Regions from separate parts of the Rugosimonospora acidiphila genome, predicted to be linked through region 1. Evidence: predicted binding sites of a transcription regulator. Region 1 holds the regulator's gene; the other holds the start of a gene.
The links. Region 1 encodes HrcA, which represses chaperone genes, less so after heat shock. Its sites were predicted from a motif close to GGTTNGCACNCTCNNNNNGAGNGTGCNAACC; they were not measured.
Positions count from the first base shown of each region.

Region 1 (15,631 bases):
CAGAAGCGGCGGTCGACGTGGGACGATGTGAGGGTGACAACGGCGCCTCCCGTGCTCTGCCTCGTCAGCGGTGATGAAGAATTGCTTGTCGCACGTGCGGTAGCCGATGTGACCGCGCTGTCGCGCGCCAGCGATCCCGAAACCGACGTGCGTGAACTCGACGCCGGCTCGCTCGTCCCCGGCGAGCTGGCCGAGCTGCTGAGCCCCTCGCTGTTCGGCGGCCGCCGGGTGCTGGTGGTCCGCAACGGGCAGGACGCGAAGAAGGATCTCGTCGCCGCGCTCCTCGGGTACGCCCGCGACCCCGATCCCGAGGTCAGCCTGGTCGTCACGCACGCCGGCGGAGCCAAGGGCAAGGCTTTCGCGGAGGGGCTGCGGGAGGCCGGCGCCAAGGTCCTGGGGGCCGCGAAGCTGACCCGGCCCCGGGAGCGGGTGGACTTCGTCCGGGACGAGGTGCGCCGGCTGGGTGGCAAGTGCACGGAGGACGCCGCCGAGGCGCTGCTCGCCGCGGTCGGTCACGACCTGCGTGAGCTGGCATCGGCGTGCTCGCAGCTGATGGCCGACACCGACGGGCGGATCGGTGCCGACACGGTCAACCGGTACTACCGCGGCCGGGCCGAGGTCAGCGGGTTCACCGTGGCCGACGCGGCGATGGTGGGCGACGTCCCGGGGGCGCTGGAGGCGCTGCGCTGGGCGCTGCAGGTGGGCGTCGACCCGGTGCCGATCGCCGACGCGCTGGCCGACGGGGTGCGTACGGTGGCCCGGGTCGCCTCGGCTGGCCGGGGCAACGCGTACCAGCTCGCCTCGACGTTGGGCATGCCGGCCTGGAAGATCGAGCGCGCGCAGCGGCAGGCGCGTGGGTGGACGGCCGAGGGCCTGGTCGATGCGATGCGGGCGGCCGCGGACTGTAATGCCGCGGTCAAGGGCGGGTCGGACGACCGGGGTTACGCGCTGGAGTCCGCGATCTTTGCGGTGACCGCCGCGCGCAACGCGGGGGACGGCCGGTGAAGACCGCGGTGCACCGGGCGAGCGGTGCGGAGCGTGCCGGGTGAGCGGCGGGGCGACGGCCAAGCGGCCGCTCTACGCCCGCGTGCTGCGGCTGCGTTACATGCACCCGGGCGGCCTGCTGTGCTTCGTCTTCTTCGAAGGCATGATTTTGCTCGCCATCCTGCTCGCGCTCGCCGAGCTGGTGACCTGGTGGATCGTGATCATTCTGCCCGTCTCGGTGGCGGCCATGGTGAAGATCAACGACATCATCGCCGGGCTGTCCTTCCCGTACCCCGGCGAGAAGACGGTGCTCCCGAGGCGGATTCCGGAGGTTGCCCGGGGGAGCGCCACGGTCGAGTTGAAGGCGGCCGGGGCGTCGTCGCAACGGACAAGTCGGGCGGTGGGCCGTGCCGTCGGGCGCGCCGTGGGCACGGCCGCGGCCCCCGCCGTCCAGGCCTCTACCGTCCACGCCCCTACCGTTCCGGTCCCCGCCGTCCCGGTCGCACAGGCACTTCCGGTCGGGCGGAACCAGCTGGCGAGCGGTTTCCCGGTGGTGCCGGGAGCGTTGGGTGCCTTCGGGCCTCCGAACGGGTCGGGGGCGGCCGGCTCGAACGCCGAGCCTGGCCCGGATGGTGCGACCGGCCAGAGTGCTGCGACCGGCCAGAGTGGTGCGACCGGCCCGGACGGTGCGACCGGCCTGCGTGGAGAGGGCGGGCCGAGCGGTGCGGACCGGAATGGCGGGGCTCCTGCCGGTGGCGGCGCCCCGTCGGATAGTGGCCCGGTCGACCCGGCCGCGAGCGGATCGAGCGACCAGGCTGGCCCGGCCGCACCGAGCGGGGCGCGTGGCACGGGCGGACCGCCCGACATGGGTCGATCAGCCAAGATGGGTGGATCGGCCGAGGTGGGTGGATCGGCCATAGCCGGCGGGTCGGCCGGACCGGCCGATCCGATCCGAGGGAGCGGGCACGAAGAAACGGCACCTATGGGCGAACAAGGCACGTCGGGCGCATCGGGGAAGCCGGCCGATCTCGCCGGCGGTGCCACGGACGGTGGCCCCGGAGGCCCCGGTACGCCGATTCCTCCGTCTGCCGCGCCGAGACCGGCCGAGGACCCCGGTCGCGGGATGAACCCGGCGCTGCCGATGCGTCGCGCCGTCCGGCCCAACCAGCGGCGGTTCGACGCCCGGTCTAGACCCGGGCAGTGGCTAGACCCGGGCAGTGGCTAGACCCGGACAGAGTCCAGCCCCAGCGGGGAGTCTGGGCCCAGGAACGCGAAAACGCCGCCCGGGAGGGCCCGGACGGCGGTACGCGAAAAGGGCGCTCAGGCCGCCAGCGACGTGTAGCGCTTGGCGATGGCCGACTTGCGGTTGGCCGCCTGGTTCTTGTGGATGACGCCCTTGCTCACGGCCTTGTCCAGCTTGCGGGACGCGTCGCGCAGCAGGGTCTCGGCCGAGGCGGCATCGCCGGCCTGGACCGCCTCGTTGTACTTGCGGATCGCCGTCTTGAGCGACGACTTGACCGCCTTGTTCCGCAGCCGGGCCTTCTCGTTCTGCCGGTTGCGCTTGATCTGGGACTTGATGTTCGCCACGCGACAGCCTCGTCCTGATAGCTCGGTTGGTTGCTTGGGCGTGGATGACTGTACGTCGCCACACGCGAGCAGCCAGAGTACCAGGTCACCGGCTGTCGGGCCAAAACGGGCCGGCTGGGGCGACGGTACGCCCCAGCCGGCCCCGCGGCGTCGCTCAGCAGGCGCCGTTGCAGGCGAGTACCTTCAGCCGGTCCAGCGTCCCGTTCCAGACGTCGGAGTCGCCGGCCAGTGTGGCCGCGCTGCTCCACTGCCAGAACGAGTAGACCGAGTACCCGGGCGGAAGCGCGCCCACCGTGCTGGCGTACCGGGCGATCCACAGCGGCGAGTTGGCCGCCCACGGGTTGGAGTTGCCGATGCAGGTGTTCCACCAGTCCGTGGTCGTGTAGAGCACCGGCCACCGGGTGGTCCGGGCGTGGTACTCGTTCGAGAACGAGGTGATCCAGCTGCGCATCGACGCCTGGGACAGGCCGTAGCACTCCGCGCCGTACGGGTTGTACTCGATGTCCAGGGCGCCCGGGAGGGTCTTGCCGTCCTTCGACCAGCCGCCGCCGTGGTTGACGAAGTAGTCGGCCTGGACCGCGCCGGTGGTGGTGTCCGGGCGGGCGAAGTGGTATGCGCCGCGGATCATGCCCACGTTGTACGAGCCGTTGTACTGCTGGGCGAAGGACGCATTGGTGTAGTACGTGCCCTCGGTGGCCTTGATGTAGGCGAACCTCGAGCCGGCGTTCCACTGCGCCTGCCAGTTGACGCTGCCCTGGTAGGAGGACACGTCCTGGCCCTGGACTCCGGCCGGGGCCGCGACGGCGCCGGTGCCGAAGAGGATACTCACGGCGGCGGTGGCCGCGACGGTGAGTCCGGCCAGCAGGCCGAGCCGCTTGCGGGGTGATGGCATTTGCGCTCCTCGGGGTAATGGGGGTCGTGATGACCTTCGATGTTTATGTCACACCTCAAGGTGGATCTCCAGACACATTGACGATCTTTGCGGTATCTGTTTCGCGAATTGTGCGTAACCGAGCGACAAGCCGCCCCGGACCCGGGCCGGCGGGGCGGGCGCCGTCCGTCCGCTCGGTGGCCGCTGTGGCGCCCGGAACCCGCCAGCCGGCCCCCGCGCCCCGCGGGCCGGGCATGGGACGATAGAAGCGAGACCGCGGCGCGCCGGGCCATGCTGGGCGCGCCGCACTCGATCACGAGCACCGACGAGCAACCAACCGAATACGAAGAACCGACGACGAACGGACGACCGTGCCATCGACGCCAGCTGCGGGCGCTACCGCTCCGGAGCGCATCCGCAACTTCTGCATCATCGCCCACATCGACCACGGGAAGTCCACCCTGGCCGACCGGATGCTGCAGCTCACTGAGGTTGTGGACGCACGGCAGATGCGTGCGCAGTACCTCGACCGGATGGACATCGAGCGCGAGCGCGGCATCACGATCAAGAGCCAGGCCGTCCGGATGCCCTGGCGGGTGCGGGAGGGTGGCCTGAGCGGCGAGGACAGCGTCCTCAACATGATCGACACGCCCGGTCACGTCGACTTCACCTATGAGGTCAGCCGGAGTCTGGCCGCCTGCGAGGGCGCCGTCCTGCTGGTCGACGCGGCCCAGGGGATCGAGGCGCAGACCCTGGCCAACCTGTACCTGGCCCTGGAGGACGACCTCACGATCATCCCGGTCCTCAACAAGATCGACTTGCCGGCCGCCCAGCCGGAGAAGTACGCCGAGGAGCTGGCGCACCTGATCGGCTGCCAGCCCGAGGACTGCCTGCGGGTGTCCGGGAAGACCGGGGAAGGTGTGTCGCACCTGCTGGACGAGATCGTCCGGCAGATCCCGGCGCCGGTCGGCGTCGCCGATGCCCCGGCCCGCGCGATGATCTTTGACTCGGTGTACGACGTCTATCGCGGTGTGGTCACCTATGTCCGGGTTATCGATGGCCGGATCGAGGCCCGCGACCGGATCAAGATGATGTCCACCGGGGCGGTGCACGAGCTGCTGGAGATAGGCGTGATCTCGCCGGAGCCGCTCAAGGGGAAGGGGCTCGGCGTCGGCGAGGTCGGGTACCTGATGACCGGCGTGAAGGATGTGCGGCAGTCCCGCGTCGGCGACACGGTCACCATCAATTCACGGCCGGCCACCGATGCGCTGGGGGGATACAAGGACCCCAAGCCGATGGTCTACTCCGGCCTGTACCCGATCGACGGCTCGGACTACCCGGATCTGCGCGACGCGCTCGACAAGCTCAAGCTCAACGACGCCGCGTTGTCCTACGAGCCGGAGACCAGCGCGGCGCTCGGCTTCGGATTCCGCTGCGGCTTCCTCGGGCTGCTGCACCTGGAGATTATCCGGGAGCGGCTGGAGCGCGAATTCGGCCTCGACCTGATCTCGACCTCGCCGAACGTGGTCTACCGGGTCAACCTGGACGGCGGCGGTGAGCTCACCGTCACCAACCCGAGCGAGTACCCGACGGGCAAGGTGGCCGAGGTCTTCGAGCCGATCGTGCGGGCCACGGTGCTGACCCCCAACGACTACGTCGGCGCGGTGATGGAGCTGTGCCAGGGGCGCCGGGGCAGCCTGCAGGGCATGGACTATCTGTCCGCCGACCGGGTCGAGCTGCGATACACGCTGCCGCTCGCCGAAATCATCTTCGACTTCTTCGACCAGCTCAAGTCGCGCACCAAGGGCTACGCGTCGCTGGACTACGAGCCCAACGGCGAGCAGCAGGCCGACCTCGTCAAGGTGGACATCCTGCTGCACGGCGAGGCGGTCGACGCGTTCTCCGCGATCGTGCACAAGGACAAGGCGTACAACTACGGCGTCGGGATCGCCGCCAAGCTGCGCTCGTTGATCCCCCGCCAGCAGTTCGAGGTGCCCATCCAGGCGGCGATCGGCTCTCGGGTGATCGCCCGGGAGACCATCCGAGCGATCCGTAAGGACGTGCTCGCCAAGTGCTACGGCGGTGACATCACCCGCAAGCGCAAGCTGCTGGAGAAGCAGAAGGAAGGCAAGAAGCGGATGAAGATGGTCGGCCGGGTCGAGGTGCCGCAGGAGGCGTTCATCGCCGCGCTGTCCACTTCGGACGACGGCGCCGACCAGCGCGGCGCCGGCAAGAAATGACGTACCACTGCCACCGCTGCGGCGCGCCGCTCGCCTCGGCACCGCCGGTCGAGTGCCCGGCGTGCGGGTACGCGATGTTCCTCAACGCCCGTCCGACGGCGTCGGTCATCATCGTTGACGGCGACCGGTTCCTCGCCCTGATGCGGGCCCGGGAGCCCAATGCCGGGCGGTGGGACCTGCCGGGCGGCTTCTGTGACGGTTGGGAGCTGCCGAGGGACGCGGCGGTGCGGGAGGCCCGGGAGGAGCTGGGGGTCGCCGTACGCCTCGACCAGTTCGTCGGCATGTACCTCGGCGAGTACCAGTTCCAGGGCGAGCTGCTGCCGGTGCTGGACATGTTCTGGCTCGCCACGATCGTGGACGGGCAGTTGCGCCCGGACCCGAGCGAGGCGACCGACCACGGCTGGCTGCCGCTGCGCGATCCGCCGTCGATGGCCTTCTCCACTATGGACAGCGCCCTGCCTGACGCCGCCGCGATGCTGGTCCGCGGTCACTGAGGTTTCGGTATTCGACGCCACGGGTATTTCTGGATCGTTGCCCCGAACAAGAGGGTTGAGGAGGATCCCGTGACTGTGGCAGGCATCATCTCAGCGATCCTGGTCGGTCTGGTCATCGGCGCGCTGGGGCGCCTGGTGATTCCGGGCCGGCAGAACATCCCGATCTGGCTCACCATCATTGTCGGTATCGTCGCGGCCTTCATCGGCACGGCCGTGGCGAAGGCTGTCGGCGTGGCCGACACCTCGGGCTTCGACTGGATCGAGTTCTTCATCCAGATCGGTGTGGCGGCACTGGGCGTGGCGCTGGTCAGCGGCATCGGTGGAGGCCGGAGGACTCTGAGTCACCGGTAGCGAGCGTCCCCGGCTCCGGCCGGAACGCGAGCGCACCAACGATCAGCTGGAAATGCGACCGAGGCCCGCTCCGGGAGTCCGGAGCGGGCCTCGGTGACGTCGGGCCAGGAGCTCAGCGCAGCCAGGGAACGCTGCGGTCGAGCAGGCCGCGGGTCTTGAGCTCCTTGCGCAGCGGGATCTCGTCGTCGATGTACCCGTCCCAGTTGATGCCCCAGTAGTTGGCGGTGTGGGTGCCCTCGCCCAGCAGCTGGCGCTGCACCGGGGTCCGGTTGGTCCACCAGGGGCTGTTCGGGTCCGGGTGCAGCTCGTCGAGCGGGCGGATCCACCGGTACGTGTAACCGACGAACAGCATCTTGCGGGTGATGTTCGACAGGTTCGTCGAGCGCGAGTGCCACTGCCGGCGGTCGAAGATGAACGCGTCACCGGGGTTGGCGGTGATCTCGACGGTGCCCTCGGGGTCCGGGTTGTGAACGCTCAGGTCGGCCGGGCGGGGCAGCGAGTTCCACAGGTGGCTGCCGGGGATCACCTTGGTGGCGCCGCGGCCCGTCTCCGAAAGGTCGGACAGGACGTAGGCGACCTTGAGCGAGAACATCGGCCGGGGCACGTTCGGGTCCATGGTCTCCGGGTCGGAGTTCTGCCGGTACCCGTCCTGGTGCCAACCCCAGTACGGCTTCTCCGGCTCCAGGGCCGGCGGGGTCACGTCGAGGTGGTTGTGGTGGGTGTAGATGTTCCAGCCGGCCAGGCCCCACATGTACGGGAACGCGATCGGGTGCGTGAGCAGCTCGCCGAACAGCTCGTCACGGTCCAGGAAGCCGAGCAGGTGCAGGGTGCCGTCCTTGGTGGTGCGACCCGCCGCCTTCTCCTCCGCGTACACGCGGTCGACGGCCTCTTCCAGCGCCGCCCGGTGGTCCTCGGTCAGTACATTGCGGAGCAGCAAGAAGCCCTGCTCCAAAAACTCCTTGCGATCGACCTCACTGATCGGCTCGTAACCGGTCCGGCCGTCGTAGTCGAACGCAGCAGGCTTGGCTGCCTCCATGGTGTTACTGCCCTCCCTCAACGATGCTGCCTCCCCCCGGCGCGCGCCCGGGTGGCGACGAAGACTCCCGATGGTAACGCGCTGCAATTGGACCGGCTCGCCGGCATCGGCGAGCGCTGATCGTTGAATGAGCGCCGTTTCCGTTGCTCTATAACGGCTGCAAGGCGCCAGGAGCTTACAGAATGAACTCGTAAGCTAACTCTGCGGATAAACTTCGGCGACGACTTGGTCACCGGCGGCGAGCGTGAGGTTGCCCGACGCGTGGGTCCAGGCGCCGGCCTTGGCGGTCCACTCCTCGCCGCCGAACCGCACACTCTTAACGTTCTGGTCAGCCGCGTGTGAAACCAGCCAGTGCGCCAACTGCCAGCCGTCGCGCGTCTCGCTCACGCTCAGCTCCAGCCCGGGCAGGCTGGCGTCGGTCACGCTGTCCACCTCGCCCCAGTCCGCCGCGAGGCTCTGCTCCAGCGCGCCCAGGGCGGCTGTGCCGCGGACCGCGGGTTTAGCGGTGATCGTGCAGGCCACGGCGCTGGCCGCGTCGCCGGACAGGGCGTTGGCGAGCACCTGGGCCTCGTCGGCCCACTGCTGGTAGGCCGAGCCGTCGGCGGAGTGCTGCACCGACTGCGCGGCGTCCGAGATCGAGTCCTCCTGCCAGTCGTTCACCCGCTGCAGAGCGTCGTAGAAGGCGCCGGCCGCGTAGCGCGGGTCGGCGATCTCCTGCGGGGTCCCCCAGTTCTGGCTGGGCCGCTGCTGGAACAGGCCGATCGAGTCGCGGTCGCCGCCGGCCAGGTTCTGCAGCTTCGACTCCTGCATGGCGGTGGCCAGGGCGATCACCACGGCCCGGGTGGGCAGCCCGCGCCGGAGGCCGACCGCGGCGATGGTGGCGGCGTTGGCCATCTGAGCCGGCTCCAGGGTGGCCTTGCCGCTCGCGTTGACCACGCACTGCTGCGTGATCAGGTGCAGCGCTCCGCTGCCGAGGGTTCGAACCGCGACGTATATGCCGACACCGGCGATTAAGGCCAACGCGGCGAAGACCGCGAGAACGACCCGGATACGCACGGTAATCCTCCACAGTGGTCGGACACGGTCAGAGTACGCCGGAATTACACGCTACGCTCAGCGACTCTATTAGCTGGGATGATCGGTAATCACCTATAAGGACTGCGAAATCCAGCCTGGGTCCCGCTTTTCCCGGAAGGCCAACATGCCCTCGATACCCTCGGCCGACCCGAAATAGGCGATCGACAGCTCGGTGAGATCGGCCAGATCATCACGGAGGGTAGCAGTCGCCTCCCGCAGGAGCAGGCTCTTCGCCCCGGCCATGGCGCCGGGAGCCCCGCGGCGCAGCGCCTCGACGTACCGGTCGGTCGCGGCGTCCAGTTCGGCCGCCGGTACCGCGGCGGTCACCAGCCCGATCCGCTCCGCCCGGGCGCCGTCGAAGGGCTCCCCGGTCAGGTACAACTCGGCCGCGGCCCGGGGGGTGAGCCGCGGCAGCACCACCGCCGAGATCACCGCCGGGATCACGCCGACCCGGACCTCGGTGAACGCGAAACTCGCCTCGGTAGCGCAGACCGCGAGGTCGGCGGCGGCGATCAGGCCGAGGCCGCCGGCCCGGGCCGGCCCGGCGATCCGGGCGAGCACCGGCTTCGGGCACTCACAGATAGTGGCGATCAACTCGCCGAGCCGGCCGGCCGGCACCGGCCCGGGCCCCTCGGCGCCGCCCCGCCCGCCGATCATGGACCCGCCCTGGGCCGCGGGGTCGGCCGGACCGCCCTGGGCCGCGGGGTCGGCCGGACCGCCCTGGCCCGCGAGTGCGGCCGCGGTCTCCTTGAGGTCGGCTCCGGAGCAGAACACCGGGCCGGTGTGGGTCAGCACGAGGACCCGGACCGCGGGATCGGCGACCGCCGCCTCCACCGCGTCGATCAAGCCGTCGATCATGGCCCCGGACAGGGCGTTGCGGTTGTGTGGGCTGTTCATCGTGACGCGGGCCACCCCGCGCTCGATGTCGACCTGGACCGGCGAGGCTTCAGAACCCATGACGGCACACTAGTAGGTATGCCTGGAGCGTTGCCGGACGGTGAGCCGGTTCCTTTCGACGGCGGGTTGCCGGCCTCAGCCACCGCCGACGTCGGCGCGCGCGGTTTCGGCGTGTACGTGCACGTGCCGTTCTGCGCGTCCAGGTGCGGGTACTGCGACTTCAACACGTACGCGCCGGGCGAGGGGGTGGACTCCGCCGGGTACGCCGACACGGTGCTGTCGGAGTTGGCCCTGGCGGCCCGGGCGCTCGACGGCTCGGTGCCCCGGGTGGACACCGTGTTCTTCGGCGGCGGCACCCCGACCCTGCTCCCTCCCGCCGAACTCGGCCGGATTCTGGAAGGGATCGACCGGACCTGGGGGTTGGCCCCGGGCGCCGAGGTGACCACCGAGGCCAATCCCGAATCGGTCACGCCCGACTCCCTGGCGCGGCTGCGCCGGGCCGGGTTCACCCGGATCTCGCTGGGCATGCAGTCCGCCGCCCCGCACGTGCTGCGGGTGCTGGATCGCCGGCACACCCCGGGCCGGGCCATCCAGGCCGCGCGGGAGGCGCGCGACGCCGGGTTCGAGCACGTCAACCTCGACTTGATCTACGGAACGCCGGGGGAGACCTCGGCGGACTTCGCCGGTTCCCTGCAGGCGGTGCTCGACGCGGGCGTGGATCACGTCAGCGCGTACGCCCTGATAGTGGAGGACGGCACCCGGATGGCGGCCCGGATGCGCCGGGGGGAGCTGCCGTACCCGGACGACGACGTGGCGGCCGACCGGTACCTGGCGGCGGACTACACGCTGTCCGAGGCCGGGCTCGACTGGTACGAGGTGTCCAACTGGGCGGCCGGCGAGGCGGCGCGCTGCCGGCACAATCTCATCTACTGGGACGGCGGGGACTGGTGGGGGCTGGGCCCGGGTGCGCACAGCCACGTCGGCGGGGTCCGCTGGTGGAACGTGAAGCATCCGTCGGCGTACGCCGACCGGCTGGCCCGGGGCGGGTCGCCGGGGCAGGGTCGGGAACTGCTCACCAAGGACGAGCGCCAGACCGAGGAGGTCATGCTGCGGCTGCGGCTGGCCGGCGGGCTCCCCTTGTCCACATTGGACGTAGCGGGGCGGGAGGCGGCTGGGCGGGCACTCGGGGACGGTCTGCTGGACCCGGCACGCTACTCGGCCGGGGCGGCCGTGCTGACGCTGCGCGGCCGGCTGCTGGCCGACGCGGTGGTGCGTGACCTGCTGCCGTGAGCCGGCACCGGGCGGGTGATACCGGTGAGTTCCCAGCCGGGAAGACTCACCGGTCTCCGGGGACGATCGGATCTACTTCACTATGGATATCGACATCGGGTAGTGGTACAGCTGCCCTTCGTTGGCGCGCAGCCCGCCGATGATGCCCAGGATGACTCCGACGAGCCAGGCGATCGGCAGGATGATGAAGCCGATGAAGAAGCACAGCGTGATGTAGCCGACCACCGCGACGATCGTCCAGGTCAGGTGGAAGTTCAGCGCGGCCACCGCGTGCGCGCGCACGGTCGGCGACTGGTTGCCCTTGTTCACCAGCGCGATCAGCGGAGCCACCCAGCCGAGGAAGCCACTGATGAACATGCCGGCGGCGCCGCCGAAGTGGGCGATCAGGGCCCAGGTCTTGTCGTCGGCGGTGGCGTAGCCCAGCGGCGGCGGGCTCGTGGGCGGGTAGTACGTCGGCGGCGGGTAGCCGCCCGGGGGCATGCCGCCCGGCGGGTAGCCGCCCGGCGCGCCGCCGCCCTGGGGATAGCCGCCCGGCGGGTAACCGCCGGGCGCGGTGGCGTCCCACGCCGGGCCGTCCTGCGGTTGGCCGGGCGGCTGCTGGCGCGGCGGCTGGAAGCCTTGCGGGGGCGCGGAGGGATCCTGGGGCTGGCCGCCTGCGGCGCCGGGATCCCAGGTGGGGCTGGGGGGTTCGGTCATGTCCGTCACGGTAGGTGGCCCAATCAACCGCGCGCCAGACAGCCCGGATGACCAGTTGTCGACAGTTGCCGCTCAGGGGTGGACAGAGCGGACGGCGCGCGATAGGTCAACGGACGACCGGGTAGCTGACCGGGTACTTGTACAGCTCGCCGTCGTTGGCCCGCAGCCCGCCGACCACGCCGAAGATCGCGCTGAGCACCACCACGGCCCCCAGGGCGAGGTTCAGCAGCGCGTGGGCGGCCCCGGTGAACAGCCAGCCGCCCGACGCGCCCACGCAAATGCGGACCACGATCAGGATCAGCGCGACCGCGCTGGCCGGGCCGAAGAAGTTCAGCGCCGCGGCCGCGTGCGCCCGCACGGCCGGGGACTGGTTGCCGCGTCCCTGCAGCGCGATCAACGGCGCGACGAAGCCGAGCAGGCCGCCGCCGACGACCGCGCCGACCGCCCCGCCAAAGTGCGCGACCAGCGCCCAGGTCTTGTCCTGGGAGGAGGGGTAGCCGGGTGGTGGCGGGCCCGGCTGCTGCTGGCCGGGCCCGGTCGAGTACCCGGGCGGGGGGTACCCGTAGGGCTGCCCGTAACCCGGCGCTCCGCCCGGGCCGGACTGCCCGTAACCCGGCGCGCCGCCCGGGCCGGACTGGCCCGGCTGGCCCGGCTGGCCGTAACCCGGCTGAGTGGGGCCCGGCCCGGCCGGTCCCGGCTGGGGCGGCACGCCGGACCCCGGCGCGCCCGACCCCGCCGGCGCGCCCGATCCCGGCTGCCCGCCGGCCTGCGTTTCGTCCCATGGTGGGGTGGGTGGTTGGGTCATGTGCGTCACGGTAGGGGTACGGCAAGGGGGACGCCAGGAGGGGTATGCGGGAATCGGACGACGCGCCGATCCCCTGCGCCGCTCGACCGGAAGTAGACTGGCACTCACAAACGCCGAGTGCCAGCAGCCGACGACGGGCGGAGAGGGGTGGTCGATGAGTCTCGACGACCGGAAGCTTGACGTGCTGCGGGCGATTGTCCAGGACTATGTCTCGACCCAGGAGCCGGTCGGCAGCAAGGCGCTCGTCGAGCGGCACCACCTGCGGGTGTCGCCGGCCACCATCCGCAACGACATGGCGGTGCTGGAGGACGAGGGCTATATCCGCCAGCCGCACACCAGCGCCGGCCGGGTGCCCACCGACCGGGGCTACCGGCTGTTCGTGGACAAGCTCTCGCGGATCAAGCCGCTGTCCCCGGCGGAGCGCCGGGCCATCGAGCGGTTCCTGGTCGGCGCGGTCGACCTGGACGACGTGGTGCACCGCACGGTCCGGCTGCTGGCGCAGCTGACCCGTCAGGTGGCGGTCGTGCAGTTCCCGAGCCTGTCCCGCTCCTCGGTGCGCCACCTGGAACTGGTGCCCGTGTCCACCACCCGGATCATGCTCGTCATGATCGCCGATACTGGACGGGTGGAGCAGCGCCTGGTGGAGATGCCCGATCCGGTGCCCGAGGCCGACGTGCTCCGGCTGCGTACGGCGATCAACGAGAAGCTCGGCGGCGAGCGGCTGGTCGATACGCCGCCGCTGGTGCAGGACCTGGTCGAGGAGACCGACTCGGGCCTGCGGAGGGCCATGTCGACCCTGGCCAGCGTGCTCCTGGAGACGCTGGTGGAGCGGACCGAGGAGCGGATCGCGCTGGCCGGTACGGCGAACCTGACGCGTGGTGGCATCCTGGACTTTCAGGGATCGCTTCGGCCGATCCTCGAAGCCCTCGAGGAGGAGGTCGTGCTGCTCAAGCTGATCGGATCGGCCGAGCAGGACATCACCGCGACGAGGGTCCTGATCGGCGACGAGAACGAGATCGAGCATCTGCGGGCCACGTCGGTGGTCAGCACCGGCTACGGACCGGGCAGCACGGTGGTTGGCGGAATGGGCGTGTTGGGTCCAACCCGCATGGACTACCCGGGCACGATCGCCACGGTCAGCGCCGTGGCGCGATACGTCGGTGAAATCCTGGCGCAGAACTGAATGAGGGCATGACAACGGTGGCCAAGGACTACTACGGCATCCTCGGTGTGGCAAAGGACGCCACCGCCGACGAGATCAAGCGGGCGTACCGCAAGCTGGCTCGGCAGTACCACCCGGACGTGAATCCGGACCCGGAGGCCCACGAGCGGTTCAAGGAGATCAACGCCGCGTACGAGGTGCTGTCCGACGACCGGAAGCGCCAGATCGTCGACGTCGGCGGGGACCCGCTGGCGCCCGGTGGCGGCGGCGGCCCCGGTGGGCCCGGGGCGGGCGGCGCGTTCGTCGGCTTCCAGGACATCATGGACGCCTTCTTCGGCGGTGCGACCGGGTCTCGCGGCCCGCGTCCGCGCACCCGGCCTGGCTCCGACGCGATCCTGCCGCTGCCCCTCGACCTGCACGAGACGGCGTTCGGGGTCGAGGCCCCGATCACCGTCGACACGGCGGTGACCTGCCAGACCTGCCAGGGCGCGGGTACCGCGGCCGGCACCCACGTCGCCACCTGCGACGTGTGCGGCGGGCGCGGCGAGGTCCAGTCGGTGCAGCGGACCTTCCTCGGCCAGGTGGTCTCCTCCCGGCCGTGCGGCAACTGCGGCGGCTACGGCACGGTGATCCCGAACCCGTGCCCGACCTGCGCCGGCGATGGCCGGGTCCGCAGCCGCCGGACGCTGACCGTGAAGATCCCGGCCGGGGTCGAGGACCAGATGCGCATCCGGCTGGCCGGTCAGGGCGAGGTGGGCCCCGGTGGCGGCCCGCCCGGCGACCTGTACGTGGAGATCCACGAGCGGCAGCACGACGTGTTCTCCCGCAAGGGCGACGACCTGCACTGCCGGGTCACGGTCCCGATGACGGCCGCCGCCCTGGGCACCCGGCTGACCATCAAGACCCTGGACGGCGAGGAGAACCTCGACCTGCGTGCGGGCACCCAGCCGGCGTCCACCGTGCGGATCCGGGGCAAGGGCGTGCCGCACCTGCGCGGCACCGGCCGGGGCGACCTGTTCGTGCACCTCGACGTGCGTACCCCGACCAAGCTCACCCCTGACCAGGAGCGGATGCTGCGCGACTTCGCCAAGACCCGGGGCGAGGAGGTCGCCGAGCTGAGCAAGCAGGGTGGCTTCTTCTCCCGTTGGCGTGACGCGTTCAACGGTCACGCGTGAGCCGCGGACTCCGACCGGTGGGCCGGCGGTGAGCAGCCTCGCGCTGTTCCTGGTCGAGGCGCTGCCGGAGGGCGGGGAGTTCACGCTCGACGGGCCGGAGGGGCACCACGCCGCCGACGTGGCGCGGCTGCGCGTGGGCGAGGAGTTGCTGCTGGCCGACGGCCGGGGCGGTACGGCGCGGGCGGAGGTCACGGCCGCCCGGCGCGGCGCCCTCGACCTGTCCATCGCAGCGCGCCGGTACGCCGAGCCGCCCGACCCCAGGCTGGTGGTGGCGCAGGGCATCGCCAAGGGGGAGCGGGGCGAGCTGGCGGTCCAGGCGATGACCGAGGCCGGGGTGGACGAGATAGTGCCCTGGCAGGCCGCCCGCTCGGTGGCGATCTGGCGCGACGAGAAGCCGCTGGTCCGGTGGCGGGCCACCGCCCGGGAGGCGGCCAAGCAGGCCCGTCGCAGCCGGATCCCGTCGATACCGGCGCCGCTGTCCACGCCGGCCCTGGCCGCCCGGGCCACCCTCGTGCTGGACGCCGGCGCCCAGGTGCCGCTGTCGGCCGTGGAGCTTCCCGGACACGGCGACGTCGTGCTGGTGGTCGGGCCCGAGGGGGGCATCGCGCCGCAGGAACTGGAGGCGTTCGCCGCCGCCGGCGCGGTACCGGTGCGGCTGGGCGCGGAGGTGCTGCGTACCTCGACGGCCGGGGTGGCCGCCCTCGCCGTCCTGTCGGCGCGGCTCGGCCGCTGGTAGCTCCGGGCAGGGGCGGCCGGTGCGGCGGTCAGGTGCGCAGGTAGGAGGCGCCGTTGAGGTCGACGACCGTCCCGCTGGCCCACTGCGCCTCCGGCGAGGCCAGCCAGACGATCGCGGCGGCGATCTCCTCCGGCTGGGCCACCCGGTTGAACGGGCTCTGCGCCCGGATCTCCGGCCCGCGCGGCGACTTCAGGTGCACGTTGCCCATGTCCGTCTCGACGAACCCGGGC
Region 1 covers NZ_BAABJQ010000006.1:362,186-377,816, reverse strand. The annotation lists gene holA (DNA polymerase III subunit delta) at 34-1,005, shown strand; gene ABEA87_RS13860 (collagen-like domain-containing protein) at 1,046-2,209, shown strand; gene rpsT (30S ribosomal protein S20) at 2,305-2,571, opposite strand; gene ABEA87_RS13850 (lysozyme) at 2,726-3,463, opposite strand; gene lepA (translation elongation factor 4) at 3,814-5,682, shown strand; gene ABEA87_RS13840 (NUDIX domain-containing protein) at 5,679-6,176, shown strand; gene ABEA87_RS13835 (GlsB/YeaQ/YmgE family stress response membrane protein) at 6,246-6,527, shown strand; gene ABEA87_RS13830 (phytanoyl-CoA dioxygenase family protein) at 6,640-7,563, opposite strand; gene ABEA87_RS13825 (hypothetical protein) at 7,759-8,625, opposite strand; gene ABEA87_RS13820 (enoyl-CoA hydratase-related protein) at 8,713-9,597, opposite strand; gene hemW (radical SAM family heme chaperone HemW) at 9,616-10,827, shown strand; gene ABEA87_RS13810 (DUF4870 domain-containing protein) at 10,900-11,523, opposite strand; gene ABEA87_RS13805 (DUF4870 domain-containing protein) at 11,630-12,328, opposite strand; gene hrcA (heat-inducible transcriptional repressor HrcA) at 12,483-13,511, shown strand; gene dnaJ (molecular chaperone DnaJ) at 13,529-14,665, shown strand; gene ABEA87_RS13790 (16S rRNA (uracil(1498)-N(3))-methyltransferase) at 14,694-15,401, shown strand; gene ABEA87_RS13785 (SDR family NAD(P)-dependent oxidoreductase) at 15,430-15,631, opposite strand, start outside.

Region 2 (15,631 bases), on a different contig from region 1:
GACGCGGCGAGCGCGGAGCGGAGCCCGACGAAGATCGCCGGCGCGGCGGCCGGGACCACCACCTCGGTCATCGTCTGCCGCCAGCTCAGCCCGAAGGTGCGGGCGGTGTCCATCATCGTGCGGTGGGTGGAGCCCGCGCCGGAGTAGGCGTTGAGCAGGATGTGGAAGAACGCGCCGACCGCGACGACAGTGATCTTCATCTTGTCATCGATGCCGAGATAGAGGATCAGCACCGGGATGATCGCCGAGATCGGCATCGGGCGCAGCAGTTCGAGCGGCGGCTCCAGCAGCACGTAGATGAACCGCACCCGGGCCATGAGAACGCCGGCGAGGACCGCGAGCGCCGCCGCGATGCCGTAGCCGATCATCATGGTGCGCAGCGTCTGCAGGGTAGCCTCCAGCAGCGGACCACTGCCGATCTGGCTCCACCAGTCGGTGGCCACGTCGCTGACCGAGGCGTACTTGGGCGACGGGTGCGCCGTCGCGTAGCGCTGCCAGACGACCAGGGCAGCGGCGAAGACCAGCCAACCGAAGAGCCGGTTGCGCAGCGCCCGCAGGTACCAGGGGCGCCGCGGCGGTGAGCTGGGCACGGCCCGCCGTTGTCCGACCGCCCGCGACCGGGGATCGGCGGCTGGCGCGACAGCGGTTTGCGGCGCCGTGCCACCGGACCCGGTCAGGGTGGAGTTGCTGGTCATCTGCGCGTCCTCTCAGTCCAGGACCAGTTGCAGCAGTTCGCGCCGGTAGGCCAGAAACTCCGGCAGCTCGCGCGTGGAGACCTGGCCGCGTGGGCGCGGCAGGTCGACTCGCAGATCCGCGAGCAGGCCGTGCCCCTCGGGACGCAGCACCACGATCCGGTCCGCCAGATAGACGGCCTCGTCGATGTCGTGGGTCACGAACACGACGGTCAGCCCCGCCTCAGCCCAGGCGCGCAGGACGACGTCCTGCAGCTTGGCCCGGCTCAGCGCGTCCACCCCGCTGAACGCCTCGTCCATCAGCAGTAGCCGGGGACGGGCGGCCAGTGCGCGGGCGATCGCCGCCCGCTGCTGCATGCCGCCGGACAGTTCCCACGGATAGCGGTCGGCGGCATGCCTCAGCCCCACGAGGTCGAGGTAGTGCGCCACCAGTTCGTCGCGCGGCCCGCTCGACGGCTCGTACGCGTGTCGAAGCCCGAACCGTACGTTGCCGCCGACCGTCTTCCACGGCAGCAGCGACTGCGCGTAGTCCTGGAAGACGCACCGCGCCTCGCGCGGCGGCCCGTCGACCGGGCGACCGCCCAACGTGATCCGGCCCGCCGAGGGCGGGATCAACCCGGTGAGCATCCGCAGCAGGGTCGACTTCCCGCAGCCGGACCGGCCGACCACGGCGACGAACTCGCCGGCGTTGATTTCCAGCGACAGCTCCCGAAGGGCGGTGACGTCGTGCCGGCTGGTGGAAAACACCTTCCACACATCCTCCAGGACCAACTGCGCTCCGGTGACGACGGAGTCGGCCGCGGCGGGGTGCGTCAACGTGGTCATCTGCCCTCCCGGGTAGTTCGCGTGGCCGAGCAGGTCATGGGGTGGCCGCGGTCGCGGTGGGCCACAGGTACTGGGTGAGGTCCAGCGGCTTCTTCAGCGCGCCGTACCGCACACCGATCTTGATCCACTGATTCTCGGCGGCCAGGTCGAACGGCCCCTTCAGCTCGCCGTCGTTGGCCGCGGCGGCCTTGGCCAGCGCACCGGGATACTTGGCCTCCAAGGTGGAGACGTCCGCACCGCCGTACCCGACCAGTATCTTGTTCTGCGCCGCGGGGGTGGCTGCCTGGAACGCGGCCACGCCCTGCCGGACGGCGGTCACGAACCGCTTGATGAGATCCTGGTGTGCCTGCGCGTAGCTGGTCAGTGCGCCGTAGCCGGACGTTGCCGCGCCGTCGGGGATGCCCGAGTCGTAGGTACCGGCGACCACCAGCCCGTACTGGGCCTGCCACTCGGTGACCGACGCGCCGCTGGTCGCCGCCGCGTTGATCGTGCCCTGTGCGACCAGGCCCCCTTCGGTGGTGCGGTCCTGGACAGTGGTGTATTGCGGACCGTTCGGATCCAGGCCCTGGTCGGCCAGCCATTTCTTGATCTGTACGGTGGTCAGTGCCTGGGCCGGTACCCCGATCTTCTTGCCGGCCAGGTCCTTCGCCGACGTGATGCCGCTGCCCGGTTTCGTCATGATCACATTGACCTGCTGCCCGGCCTTCACGCCGTTGGCCGGGTTGATGATTGTCAGCTTGAAGCCCTGCTCGATGGCGGAGGTCCAGGCGAACATGTCGGCCCAGGCGATGTCGATGGAGCCGCCTTCGGTCGCCGCGACGAGGGCGGGCCCACCGCTGAGCGTCACGAGTTTGACCTTGATGTGCTGCTGGGCGAAGAACCCATCCTGGATCGCGGAGTACACGCCGGGAGGCGACCCGGCGATGACGCCGACCCGGACGGTCTCATCGGCCCGGCCGGAGGCGCCCGCCGACGCACTCGACCCGCCGCAGGCCGAAAGCCAGAGGGCGGAGGCGGCGAGGACGGTCGCGCTCAGCAGCACCGGGCGCCGTGACAGCACGCGTCGGCCGCGTGGCTTCGGGTTCCGGTCGCCGGACGGGTGGGTGCTGATCAAGGGTTGGCCTTTCGGGACTTGGAGCCGGTCGGGGCGCGAGCGCCGCGTGTCGAACGCGACTCGGTCGTGGGCGCCCGGGGATGACGTTGAGGTGTCGGTCATGGCCGTTGCGCCACGCGTTCGTAGGCCAATCGCAGTGGCTGCGGCTCAACCCAGGAGTCGAAATCGAAGTCCGCGCCGAGGAAGCCGTAGCGCAGCAGGAATGCCTTCTGCACGCGCAGCAGATCCAGCCTCTGTGGGTCCAGAGTCGGGTGCAGCGTGCGGTGGAACCCCTCGCGGTAGGCCAGCAGCACACCATCGGCGCCCGACCCGGTCTCGCTCGCCAGGGTGTCGCGGACACCGTCCAGGTTCTGCGCCGCCCAGTCGGCCGCGCGCAGCGTCTGGACCAGGAACTCGACGACCAGCTCCGGACGGGTCCGCAGAAGCTCCTCGTGCACGGTGATCGGACGCGGGGTCCCGTTGTTCACCCGGAACCGCGGCGGTCCAGACGCGTCGAGGTCGATACCGACCGCGGCGCCCCGCGCCGCGGCGGCCTCCAGCGCGGCGGCGCCCTTGACATAGACCGCGTCGACCCGCCCGGCGACGAGTTCATCCAATTCGCGGAAGCGCCGCTCGCCACGCTCGGCGCGTACTTTGCCCGGCGGCACGACCGGCACGATCGGCACCTCGACGAACTCCACGTCGTCGAGGGTCAGTCCGGCAAGGCGGAGCGCACCTTTGAACCCGTGCAACGCCATCGCCCGGGCCATGCTGGTGTCCCGCGTGGTGGACCAGCCCGGCACCGCGATCCGCGCGCCGCGCAGCGCGGCAGGCGAGGAGATCGGCGAATCCGGTCCGACCACGATGGACTGCCCCTCGTCGATCCACGTCAGCCCGATCAGTCGGGTCGGTGCGCCGTCGGCCCGTGCGGCGATCGCGGGCACGTTGCCACCCTCGCGGATCAGACCCACGAGATCGTGGTCGTAGTGGTGCCTCGCGATCTCCAGCGGTGCGTCCTGCAGCACGCCGACCTCGACGCCTGACTCGGCGAAGCCGCGCGCCAGCCAGCCAAGGCTGTGGGCGAGACCGCTGGCCGTGGGTACCGGGCAGCGGGTGAACCAGATCCTGTCCAGGGATTCGGCTGTGGCGTGCGCTGTGGGCATGACGACCCTTCCAGTGTTTGACCGCTCTTCGCTGAGCGGCAAGCCCGTCGAGAGGTTCTCCTACTTATCCACTTGATCCGACCGGATGGGTAGGAATTTGGAGCAAAAGGCGAGCCGGCCAAAATGCATCGCATTTCTCCGACGACAGGTGAGATTTCCCGATCCGGCCAGCGACCAAAGGGCCCTACGGGCCGCCCTGGTCTCGTAGGGCGGAGGGTGTCAGCGACAGATGGCGCCCGCGACTAGCTTGAAGTCGATGTAGCGCCGCCGGACGAGAAGATCCGCTGGCAGGTGCATGGCCGAAGTATGCACAGCGTTTCCGCGCACTGTCAATCTTGGTAGTGGCGGCCCACCTGGAACGCGAGCGGTGGTGCGGCTCGCGTCCTGGCCCGGCGCCACGTCTGGAATCCTCTCTGGCTTCCGGGATTGCAGACGCGGCGGGTGCCGGAGCCGTTGAGGTCAGCCGATCTTCCGCGCCCGGTGTAGTGAGCGGAGACACATACCATGCCTATCGGAATGATGGGAATTGCCGCGATTGCCGGGGGTGGGGGCACTGGGTTGGCCGGGCCGGGACGCCACGCCGTCCGATGGGTGATGGTCGGGCGTGATCGTTGGCCCGGCGGGCCGGCGCGGCGGTGGAACGAAGGGGCGCGCTGTGGGGTGGGTCACCATGCAAGTTCCATCAAATCCATAGGTATAGTGGAATACGTGAGCCGCCCACTGCTGTGGTCCCGGCGCGAGATCGACCTCGCGTTTTTCGCCAGCGCACTGTGTCGACGCTGACCTTTCGTCGCACCGTTCGCACCCTCAGCGGCTGAGCTGGCAGCGGAGGCAGACGGCCGTCTCACGGCTGGGAGGTGGCCTTGGGGCAGGCAATCGTCGTTGCCTACTGGTCAGCGGCGGTGCGGGTTGCTATCACCTAACTGGTGGGGACCTGCCTTCGATCAGGAACCCTCCGGCATCACGATCCGTGAAGCAGGCCAACCGAGAGGAACCCCCTCACAGCGAGGGTGGTTGACGATGAGGCGCGTTTTCGGTGAGGTGCCTAGTGAACAGACCGGTCGACGCGAGGCGCGCGACTCGGCGCGGTGACCTGCCGCTGACCGCCCGCAAGTCGTGGGACTCGGCAGGGGCGGTGCTGCGGGCGATCCTCGACCACGGGCCGATCGCGCGCAGCTCGATCGCCCGGGTGACGCGCCTGTCCGCGGCTGCGGTCAGCGGCGTCGTGACCTCTCTCGTGGACCGCGGGCTCGTCCGCGAGGTTCCGGAGGCGGCAGGGCCACCGGGAGTCGGCCGGCCACACGTGCCGCTGGACATCCAGACCGATGGCGTCGCGGTCGTCGGAGCGCACGTCGCGGTTCCCGGTACGACAGTGGCTTTGCTCGATCTTCGGGGACGGGTCATCGCGCAGCGCCGGGACGCGCACGGCCCGCGTGACCCGGCCAGCGTCCTCGCGGCCCTCGCCTCACGGGTCGCCGCCTTCCGGCAGGAGTACGGCGGCGAACGCAGAATCCTCGGCCTCGGCATCGCCACCGGCGGGTGGGTGGACGCGGCGAACGGCGCCGTCGTCGAGCACTCCTTGCTCGGATGGCGCGATATCCAGGTCGGTGAGGTGCTGGCCCGGGCGACAGGGCTTCCAGCGCAGGTCGACAGCAACTCCCGCGCGTTGCTCAAAGCCGAGCAGCTCTTCGGCGCCGCCGCCCGGCAGGCACGGGAAAGCGGCGTCCACCTGTTCGTGGGAAATGTCGTCGACGTCGCCTTCGCGGCGGGCGGCACCGTCCATCAGGGTCTCCGGTCCGCCGCGGGCGGCGCCGTCGCCCATTTGCCGGTCGACGGTTGCGTCGAGGTCTGTGCCTGCGGTCGCACCGGATGCCTGCAGGCCGCCGTCTCCGACCAGACGCTGGTGCGCCGCGCGCTCGCCGACGGGCTGATCGACCGGCCCGACTTCCGTGCCCTGGTGGACGCGGCCGCCAGCGGCCAGGTGCGGGCGGCCGCGATGCTTGAGCGGCGTGCTCGGCTCGTGGGTCGCGCCGCGGCCCTGCTGCTCGATCTGTTCGACCCCGAGGTTCTCGTAGTGGTTGAGGCGGGCGCGAATCGGCTGCCCGGGTGCCTGGCGACGTTGCGCGCCGAGGCTGCGGCCAGAATCTGCCGCCGCGCCGACGCCGCGAGCGTCATCCGGACGACCAGCTTCGCGGGCAACGTGCTCGCCGTGGCCGGAGGTGCAATCGCCCTCGATCGGGTGTATGCCGCGCCGTCGACCTGGGACCCGCAACGTCGCGCCTCCTGACCGCCAGGAGCTCACCATGGCACGAGACGCAGTTAATTCAGCGCGACGCAAAGTTGCCTATTAAGTCCATCGGCTTAGTATGGATTCCATGACGGTGACCACGCTCCTCGACTGTCCGACCTCGGACGGAGCGTTTCGGGTCGCGTCTTGTCGCCGCTGACACCCGCACTGACGCTCGCGTTCCGGCCCGCCGCCTGCGGGCCCGATCTGTCCTGGCTGCCTCGACAACCGAACGGAGCCGACCCATGACCACCACTGTCCCCTTTCCGAGCCCTTCGGCACCGGTCGACGCCGCGCTGTTTCGTCAGGTGTTCCGGCGCCACGCCGCGGGCGTCGCCGTCGTGACCGCCGACGCGGGACGCGGCCCCGCGGGCGTCACCGTGACCTCCCTTGCCTCGCTGTCGGCCGAGCCGCCCCTGCTGTCCTTCGGCATTTCAGCGACCGCGTCGACCTGGCCGCATCTACGCGACGCCGACACCGCCGTCGTTCACCTGCTGGGGGCGGCGCACGCCGAGTTGGCGCGGACCTTCGCCACCAGTGGTATCGATCGGTTCGCCGCGCCGACCCGCTGGCGCCAGCTCGCCACCGGCGAGCCCCTCTTGGACGGGGCCGCCGCCTGGCTGCGGATCTCGCTGCAGCACCGCCTTCCCGCCGGCGGTTCTCATCTGGTCGTCGGCCGGATCGAACAGGTCGGGCTCGCCGAGACCAGTCGCCCTCTGCTTTACCACGACGGCAGCTACCACGTCCTGTAAAGAACCCCTCACGAGAAAAGGATTGTCATGACCACACCGGTCCATCGCCTCAAGCGCACGGCTCGATCGCGTCATACGGCGCTCGCGGCCCTCGCGGTGCTGGCCGTTGCCCTTTCCACCCTGACCGCCTGCGGGAGCAAGGGCTCAGGCGTGACCCTGGAGCTGTCCGCCCCGCTGCCGGACAAGGTGCCGGGTGGCACCGTGATCCGGATCGGCGATCCGACGATCCAGTCGATCGTCCAGGTCTCGGGTCTCGACAAGGAGTTGGCGGACGCCGGCGTGAGGGTCCAGTGGGCCAACATCAGCGGCGGCCCCCAGAGCATCCAGGCGTTTCGCGGCAACAAACTCGACTGCAGCTCGGTCGCCGATATCCCCTCACTGTTCGCCGCGTGGACCGGCACGTCGACGAAAATCATCTTCCAGTCCGTTACCGTCGACCCGCTCCAGCATCCCATCTACGAACTGGGCGTGGCTCCCGGTGTAAAGGTCACCTCGCTGGCGGACCTGCGGGGCAAGAAAATCGCCTACAGCGCCGGACAGGCGCAGGGCGCGCTCGTCCTGCGGGTGCTGCAGAAGGCGGGCCTGACCCAGAAGGACGTCGATCTCGTCGACCTGACCAGCACGGGCGACTCCTACGTCACCGCGCTGGGCAGCGAGGCCGTCGACGTCGCGCCGCTGGGGGCCGCGAACGTGAAGGTCTACGAGGAGAAGTACAGCTCGGGCAGCGCGATCCCGACCGGCATCCGCGACGACGCGGCGACGATCTACTGCCTGACCAGTTCGGTGCAAGACGCGGCGAAAGCCGCCGCGCTCAAGACCTATGTCGCGGTGCGTACGAAGGCGCTGCTGTGGCAGAACCAGCACCCCGACGAGTACGCGAAGGCGTACTTCGAGGACAACCAGGGGCTGAGCCCCGCTGACGCGAGAGCGATCGTCGCCCTCGACGGGACGGCCGGAATCCCGGCGAGCTGGGACAACGCCGACCAACGGCTCCAGCAGACCGCGGACCTGCTCGCCGAGCAGCAGTACCACAAAAAGCTGGAGGTGAGCACCCTCGTCGATCGCCGGTTCGAGCCGGTCGAGGCGGCGGCCGCCGGCTCCGATCTGGTCACGGGTGATGCGTCATGACCGCGACCGGTGCCATCGATGCCCGCAGCGTCGGCAACGCGGCCGCCCCGACCGCCAGCGTGTCGAAGGTCGACGACCGGGTGGTACGCCGCAGGCTCGGGCCGGGCCGCCGGATCAGGTTCGCCTTCTGGGTGGGGCCCGTCGTCCTGCTGGCGGTCTGGGTCATCGGCTCGAAGGCCGGCTTCATCAGCCCGGCGGTCCTCACGGCGCCGTGGGATGTGGTGGCGGCGTTCAAGGACCAGTGGGCCAACCACGACCTGCTCGGCAACATCGTCTCCTCGCTGGAGCGGGCCGGGCTCGGGCTGGCCTTCGGGGTGACGGGCGGCACGCTGCTGGCCGTGGCCTCGGGACTGTCCCGCATCGGGGAGTCCCTGATCGACGGGCCGATCCAGATCAAGCGGTCGCTTCCCACCCTGGCGCTGATCCCGCTGTTCATTGCCTGGTTCGGCATTGGCCAGGAGATGAAAATCGTGACGATAGCGCTGATCAGCATGATCCCGATCTACGTCAACACGCACAACGGGCTGCGCGGCATCGATGGCAGGTACGCCGAGCTGGCCGAGACCATCGGCGTCGGGCGCGGTCGGTTCATCCGGGACGTGGTGCTGCCCGGCGCGCTGCCCGGCTTCCTGCTCGGCATGAGGTTCGCGGTGACCTCGGCGCTGCTCGGCCTGGTCGTCGTGGAGCAGTACAACGCGACCAGCGGCATCGGCCACATGATGACGCTCGCCGAGGAGTACGGCCAGACCGACGTCCTGGTCGTCGGTCTGGTGCTCTACGGGGTCTTCGGCTTTTTCGCCGACACCGCGGTCAGGCTCACGGAGAGAAAGGTGCTCGCATGGCGACGGACGCTGGAGAGCTGACCCCCAAGCCGCGCACCGGCTCGGGCACACCGGCGGTGCGGGTGCGCAACCTGCACCGCAGCTTCAACGAAAACGGGGGCGTCCTCAACGGCCTCGACCTGGACATCGCCTCCGGCGAGTTCGTCGCGCTGATCGGGCGTTCCGGCAGCGGCAAGAGCACCCTGCTGCGGGCGCTCGCGGGGCTGGATCGGCAGGTCGCGGGCTACGGCCAGATCCACGTGCCCGACGCCGTATCGGTGGTCTTCCAGGATTCCCGGCTGCTGCCCTGGAAACGGATCCTGGACAACATCGTCTTCGGGTTGCGCGCCGGCGACGCGGTCGAGCGTGGCCGGCGGGCACTGGCCGAGGTCGGCCTCGCAGGTCGGGGGCGCGCCTGGCCCCACGAACTGTCCGGCGGTGAGCAACAGCGCGCCTCGCTGGCCCGCTCGCTGGTGCGCGAGCCCGCACTGCTGCTGGCCGACGAGCCGTTCGGCGCGCTCGACGCACTGACCCGCATCCGCATGCACGTCCTGCTGCGCAAGCTGTGTGCGATACACCGGCCGGCGGTGTTGCTGGTCACCCACGATGTCGACGAGGCCATCGTGCTGGCCGATCGGGTGATCCTGCTCGACGGCGGCGTCGTGCGCACGGACGTACGCGTAGACCTGCCGCACCGCTCCCAAGCGGATCCCCGGTTCGCCGAGCTACGGACGTTCCTGCTCGACCAGCTGGGTGTCAACGAGGAAACCCTCACTGCCGTGTCCAGCCAGAGCCAGGCGGCGTGACGCCCTGCGCCCCGATCCGAAAGGACCTGCGATGAGCAAGAACCCCAACCAGCTGCACCTCAACCTCTTCCTGCACGACACCGGCCACCACGAGGCGTCGTGGCGACTGCCCGAGGCGGACCCGCACGCCAACCTTTCCCTTGCCGCCCACCAGTATCTGGCCCGGGTGGCCGAGGACGCGAAGTTCGACTCCGTCTTCCTCGCCGACAGCCCCGCGGCGTGGGGCGACCCGGGGCGCCGACCCTCGGGCAAGCTCGAGCCGACGCTGCTGCTCGCCGCGCTCGCCGCGAGCACGAGCCGGATCGGGCTGATCGCGACCGCCTCGACGTCCTACAACGAGCCCTACAATCTGGCTCGCCGATTCGCCTCTCTCGACTACCTGTCAGGCGGCCGGGCCGGCTGGAACATCGTCACCACCGCCAGCGACGCCGCGGCGGGCAACTTCGGCCTGCGACAGCAGCCGTCGCACATGGCGCGCTACGAGCGGGCCGACGAGTTCCTCGAGGTTTCGACGAAGCTGTGGGACAGCTGGGCCGACGACGCGATCGTCGCCGACAAGGATGCGGGCGTGCACGCCAGGCGCGACCGGGTCCGCAGGATCGACCACCGCGGGACGTTTTTCCGGGTCGACGGGCCGCTGAACGTGCCGCGCTCTCCGCAGGCATATCCGTTGCTGGTGCAGGCCGGCTCCTCGGAGGACGGCAAGCAGTTCGCCGCGAAGTGGGCTGAGGCGATCTTCACCGCCCAGCCGACGCTTGAGGAAAGCCAGGCGTTCTACGCCGACGTGAAGCGCCGCGCCGCCGCGGCCGGGCGCAACCCCGATCACATCATCATCCTGCCAGGCATCGTGCCGGTTATCGGCGAGACGCAGGCCGAGGCACGCGAGCTCGACGCTGAGCTGGATCGTCTGATCGCACCGCGGTACGCCGTGGCGCAGCTCGCCCAGACGCTGCGGATCGACCCCGAGCGGCTGAGGCTGGACGAGCGACTCCCGGCGGACCTGCCCGACGAGGACGAGATCGAGGGTGCGAAGAGCCGCTACACGCTCATCGTCGACTGGGCCCGCCGGGAAAACCTGACCGTTCGAGAGCTGATCGGCAAGCTCGGCGGCGGGCGCGGGCACCGCACCTTCACCGGCACCCCGCTGCAGGTGGCCGACACGATCCAGCACTACTTTGACAACGGCGCCGCCGACGGTTTCAACATCATGCCGGCGGTGCTGCCCTCGGGGATCGAGGCGTTCGCCGCCAAAGTCGTACCGATCCTGCAGGAGCGCGGCCTGTTCCGCACCGAGTACCAGGGCGTCACGCTGCGCGAGCACTACGGGCTGCCGCGGCCGGTGAACCAGTTCGGCGAGGCGGGCGGGGTGAGTGCGGGCCAGGGCGTCCGGGACGTGGCGACGGTGGGTGCGCCTTCGTGACGGCGGCCGTCTTCGGCGCCAGCGGGTGGCCGGCTGTTCGGCAAGTACCGCCGGCGCTCAGCGATTCGGCGCGCCGGCGCCGTGGCTGAGCCAGACAACTCATCAGCAGTACGCGATTGGGAGACGACATGGCCCTCACGTTCCTGTGGTACATCCCCAACACCCTCGAGCCGGGGCACCGGGGCGACGACGCTATCGACGGCTACGGCACCCTTGAGCACGCCACCGACCTGGCCCGCACCGCCGAGAGGCACGGTTGGTCCGGGGCTCTGATCGGCACCGGGTGGGGCCGGCCGGACACGTTCACGCTCGCCACCGCGATCACGGCACGCACCATGACCTTCCGCCCGCTCGTGGCCGTCCGGCCCGGGTACTGGCAGCCGGCGCACTTCGCGAGCGCGGCGGCGACCCTGGACCACTTCAGCGGCGGCCGGCTGCTTGTCAACATCGTGAGCGGGCAGGACAACCTGGCGGCGTACGGCGACGTCGAGGGTGACCAGGCGCAGCGCTATTCGCGGACCAAGGAGTTCATGCGCCTGGTCCGGCGGCTGTGGACCGAGGAGCGCGTCACGTATGAGGGTGAGTATTTCGGGGTCACCGATTCCACGGTGGTCCCGCGGCCGCATGGCACCGGTCCGCGCCTGTACTTCGGTGGTGCGTCCGCGGCCGCGGAGCGGGTCTCGGCCACCGAGGCCGACGTCCAGCTGTTCTGGGGCGAGCCGCTCGACGGGATCGCCGAACGCGTCGGCCGGCTTCGCGGCCTCAGCGCGGAGCTGGGACGCGACCTGCCACCGCTGGAGTTCGGGCTGCGGATCACCACTCTGATTCGTGACACGACCGAGGAGGCGTGGCGGGACGCGGAGACGAAGGTTCTCGCCATGGCGCGGCGCTCCGAGGCGCCGGACGACCGTCGGATCGACCGGCGCCGAGGCCCCGCCGTGGGGCAGCGACGACTGCTCGAGCTGGCCGCGCGCGGCGACGTACTCGACAGCTGCCTCTACACAGCTCCTGGGCGGTACGGTGGGGGAGGGGCGGGCACGACCTGGTTGGTGGGCTCGCCCGAGGACGTCACCGCAGCCCTGCGCAGGTACGCCGAGCTGGGCATCCGGCACTTCGTCCTGTCCGACACCCCGTACAAGCAGGAGACGGCGCGGGTCGGTGACGCGATCATCGGGCGGCTCCGCGCGGCGGTGGGGCAGCGCTCATTACCGCCGCCGGTGCCCGCCGCCGCAGCGCAGTGATTCCTGGCCTGGATGTTGGTCTACCGCCGCCCACAACCACGTCAGGGTCACGGCAGAGGTCTCCGACCCCCTGCGGACATCGACACCACCTGATCGCGCACTCGGGTGTCGTCGGGGCCGGCCCGATCGCTAGGACGAACGATGGCGTCATGCCCGTCGAGCATCGCTGCCAGTTGGAACTGCGTCCACAGGTCGTGGTCGGCTAACAGACCGGTCCAGAACGCCCTGTGCCCTTCCGGCGGTACATCCTGGGCCACCAGGTGGAGAGCCTGAGGGCGTTCGTCGCATCGCCGTTTCGCTATCGCAGCGACCCAGCGGGCCACGTGCTGTCGCTGGGCGCCGCATCGCGCGTCGAATGCGGACATCCACCAAACCTCAAAGAAGGGTCGCGCGAACGACATGCATGGAGTGGATCGCATCGGACAGGTCAACGCGGACCTCGGCCAGCGTCGCGGGCGCGAGGATGGCATAGAGGCGTGAGGTGACGGCGGTCGACTGGCCTGACTGCAGCCAGTCCCCTCGTTTTGAACGTCAGACCGAGCAGGCCGGAGGGGGTGGGATGAGCCTTGCGCTCCGAGCGGGCGAGTGCTAGACCAGAGTTAGCAGTCGCAACTGGCGAGTGCTAATCGAATGGGATGAGGCACCCCGGGTTCGGGTCGTGCGTTGCGCTCCATCGCAGCTCGCTCCGGTCAGTGTTGTCGTTCAGCACTACGACGTAGAGGACGACGCACATGGCCAAGTTGATCGTTTTCGGGGAAGAGGCCCGTCGCGGCCTCGAGCGCGGGATGAACATCCTCGCCGACACGGTGAAGGTGACGCTGGGCCCGAAAGGCCGCAACGTCGTGCTGGACACGAAGTGGGGTGCGCCCACCATCACCAACGATGGTGTGAGTATCGCCAAGGAGATCGAACTCGATGACCCGTACGAGAAGCTCGGCGCCGAGCTGGTCAAGGAAGTAGCCAAGAAGACCGATGACGTGGCCGGCGACGGCACGACCACGGCCACCGTGCTCGCCCAGGCGCTCGTACGCGAAGGGCTGCGCAACGTCGCCGCCGGCGCGAACCCGATCGCGCTCAAGCGGGGCATCGAGCAGGCCGTGGCCGCGGTGACGGAGGTGCTGGCCACCCAGGCCCAGGAGGTCCAGAGCAGGGAGCAGATCGCCGCCACGGCCTCGATCTCCGCCGGTGATTCCCAGGTTGGTGAACTCATCGCCGAGGCGATGGACAAGGTCGGCAAGGAAGGCGTCATCACCGTCGAGGAGAGCAACGCCTTCGGCTTGGACCTCGAGTTCACCGAGGGCATGCGCTTCGACAAGGGCTACCTCTCGCCCTACCTGGTCACCGACGTTGAGCGGATGGAAGCCGTCCTGGACGACCCGTACCTCCTCGTCGTGGAGGGCCGGATCTCGAACCTGAACGATCTGCTCCCGATCCTGGAGAAGGTCATGCAGGCGGGCAGGCCGCTGGTGATAATCGCCGAGGACGTTGAGGGTGAAGCCCTCGCGACCCTGGTGGTCAACAACGTCCGCGGTACCTTCAAGTCGGTCGCTGTCAAGGCGCCCGGCTTCGGCGACCGCCGCACGGCCATGCTGGGCGACCTCGCCGTCCTCACCGGTGGTGAGGTCATCAGCCAGACCGTCGGCCTGACACTGGAGAACGCCACCCTCGACCAGCTCGGCCGCGCCCGCAAGGTCGTCGCCAGCAAGGACGAGACAACGATCGTCGAAGGCGCCGGCGACGCTGACCAGATCCACGGGCGCGTCGCCCAGCTCCGTGCCGAGATCGAAAAGAGCGACTCGGACTACGACCGGGAGAAGCTGCAGGAGCGGCTGGCCAAGTTGGCCGGCGGCGTCGCGGTCATCAAGGTTGGCGCGGCCACCGAGGTTGAGCTCAAGGAGCGCAAGCACCGCATCGAGGATGCCGTGCGCAATGCCAAGGCCGCGATCGAAGAGGGGCTGCTCCCGGGCGGTGGCGTGGCCCTTGCCAACGCCGCGGTCACCGCGTTCGACAAGCTCGACCTGACCGGCGATGAGGCCACCGGCGCGAAGATCGTGCGGGTCGCACTCACCGCGCCGCTCAGGCGGATCGCCACCAACGCCGGCCTCGAGGGCGCCGTCGTGGCAGCGAACGTCGAGTCGCTGCCCCCGGGCCACGGCCTCGACGCCACCACCGGCGGGTACGTCGACATGATCAAGGCGGGCATCGTCGAACCGGCGAAGGTGACCCGTTCGGCGTTGCAGAACGCCGCGTCGATCGCCGCTCTGTTCCTCACCACCGAGGTACTCGTCGCCGACAAGCCGGAGGCATAGCGACCGCGAACGCCCCGACCGTGCTGGTGCTGGCCATGCTCCGCCTCTCGCGAATCGACTGAAGGGTGATGCCATGCCACCGGAGAGCGGCCCGCACCGCGGGAGCGTGACGACGCGTCGGGCGGCCTGCGCGGGGTGAGGATCGGTCTACTCGGTCCGGTGGCCTGGCGGACACCACCTCGCCACTACGGCCCCTGGGAACAGGTCACCGGCCTGCTCGCTGAGGGACTGGTGGCCCGCGGCGTCGACGTGACGCTGTTCGCCACGCTGGACTCGGTCACGTCGGCCGCGCTCGACGGCGTCTGCCCCCACGGGTACGCCGAGGATCCGGCGATGGATGGCCGGGTCTGGGAGGCCCCTCACGGTCGCGGACCGTTCCGGCCCGGTGGCCCCCGGACTCCGCGGCACCGCCCGGCACCGCCGCGACCTGCTCGCCGCCGGACTCGGCGAGGTGGGTTACGACAACGGGCTCCGCGCCGCGGTACTGGCATCGTTGCCCGAACGGTTCGACGACGAGGATTTCGAGCGCGCACTGGCGCGGATACCGGCAGAGAGGCTCGCCGACGGGGCCGCGCGGGAGACGGTCGAACAGTTGCGTGACGCGATCGGAGCCAGCTACACCGTCTCCTTCCCCGCCGAGGTCGGCCTCGACCAGCGGGTGCTGTGGCCGGCCACGCCGTCGGAGCGCAACGGGATGGAGGACGCCCGGTTCGTGAGATTTTCCGGGGACGACGGCACCGCGGTCTACCTGGCGACCTACACCGCCTACGACGGTCGGCACATTTCGGCGCGGCTACTGCGCAGCCACGATCTGCTGCACTACGACATCGCCCCGCTGGGCGGTCCGGCGGTGCGGAGCAAGGGAATGGCGCTGTTTCCCCGGACCGTGCACGGCCGGCATCTCGCGCTGTCCCGTTCCGACGGCGAGACCATCGGCCTGACAGCGCGCGACGAAAACCACCAGTGGCAGACTCCGGTTCCGCTGCACCCGCCGAGTCTGAGCTGGGGACTGGTCCAGGTGGGGAACTGCGGGTCGCCGCTGGAGACCAAGGCCGGCTGGCTGGTGCTCACCCACGGCGTGGGACCGATGCGCC
Region 2 covers NZ_BAABJQ010000008.1:128,398-144,028, forward strand. The annotation lists gene ABEA87_RS16190 (ABC transporter permease) at 1-695, opposite strand, end outside; gene ABEA87_RS16195 (ABC transporter ATP-binding protein) at 708-1,517, opposite strand; gene ABEA87_RS16200 (ABC transporter substrate-binding protein) at 1,552-2,577, opposite strand; gene ABEA87_RS16205 (ABC transporter substrate-binding protein) at 2,730-3,773, opposite strand; gene ABEA87_RS16210 (ROK family transcriptional regulator) at 4,822-6,060, shown strand; gene ABEA87_RS16215 (flavin reductase family protein) at 6,306-6,812, shown strand; gene ABEA87_RS16220 (ABC transporter substrate-binding protein) at 6,840-7,940, shown strand; gene ABEA87_RS16225 (ABC transporter permease) at 7,937-8,803, shown strand; gene ABEA87_RS16230 (ABC transporter ATP-binding protein) at 8,779-9,567, shown strand; gene ABEA87_RS16235 (LLM class flavin-dependent oxidoreductase) at 9,599-10,987, shown strand; gene ABEA87_RS16240 (LLM class flavin-dependent oxidoreductase) at 11,116-12,228, shown strand; gene groL (chaperonin GroEL) at 12,960-14,537, shown strand; partial or broken gene ABEA87_RS16250 (glycosyltransferase family 4 protein) at 14,673-14,900, shown strand; gene ABEA87_RS16255 (glycoside hydrolase family 130 protein) at 14,923-15,631, shown strand, end outside.
Region 2: groL (chaperonin GroEL) is a predicted target of HrcA. The motif match lies at 12,826-12,856, and genes of this name have one in related genera.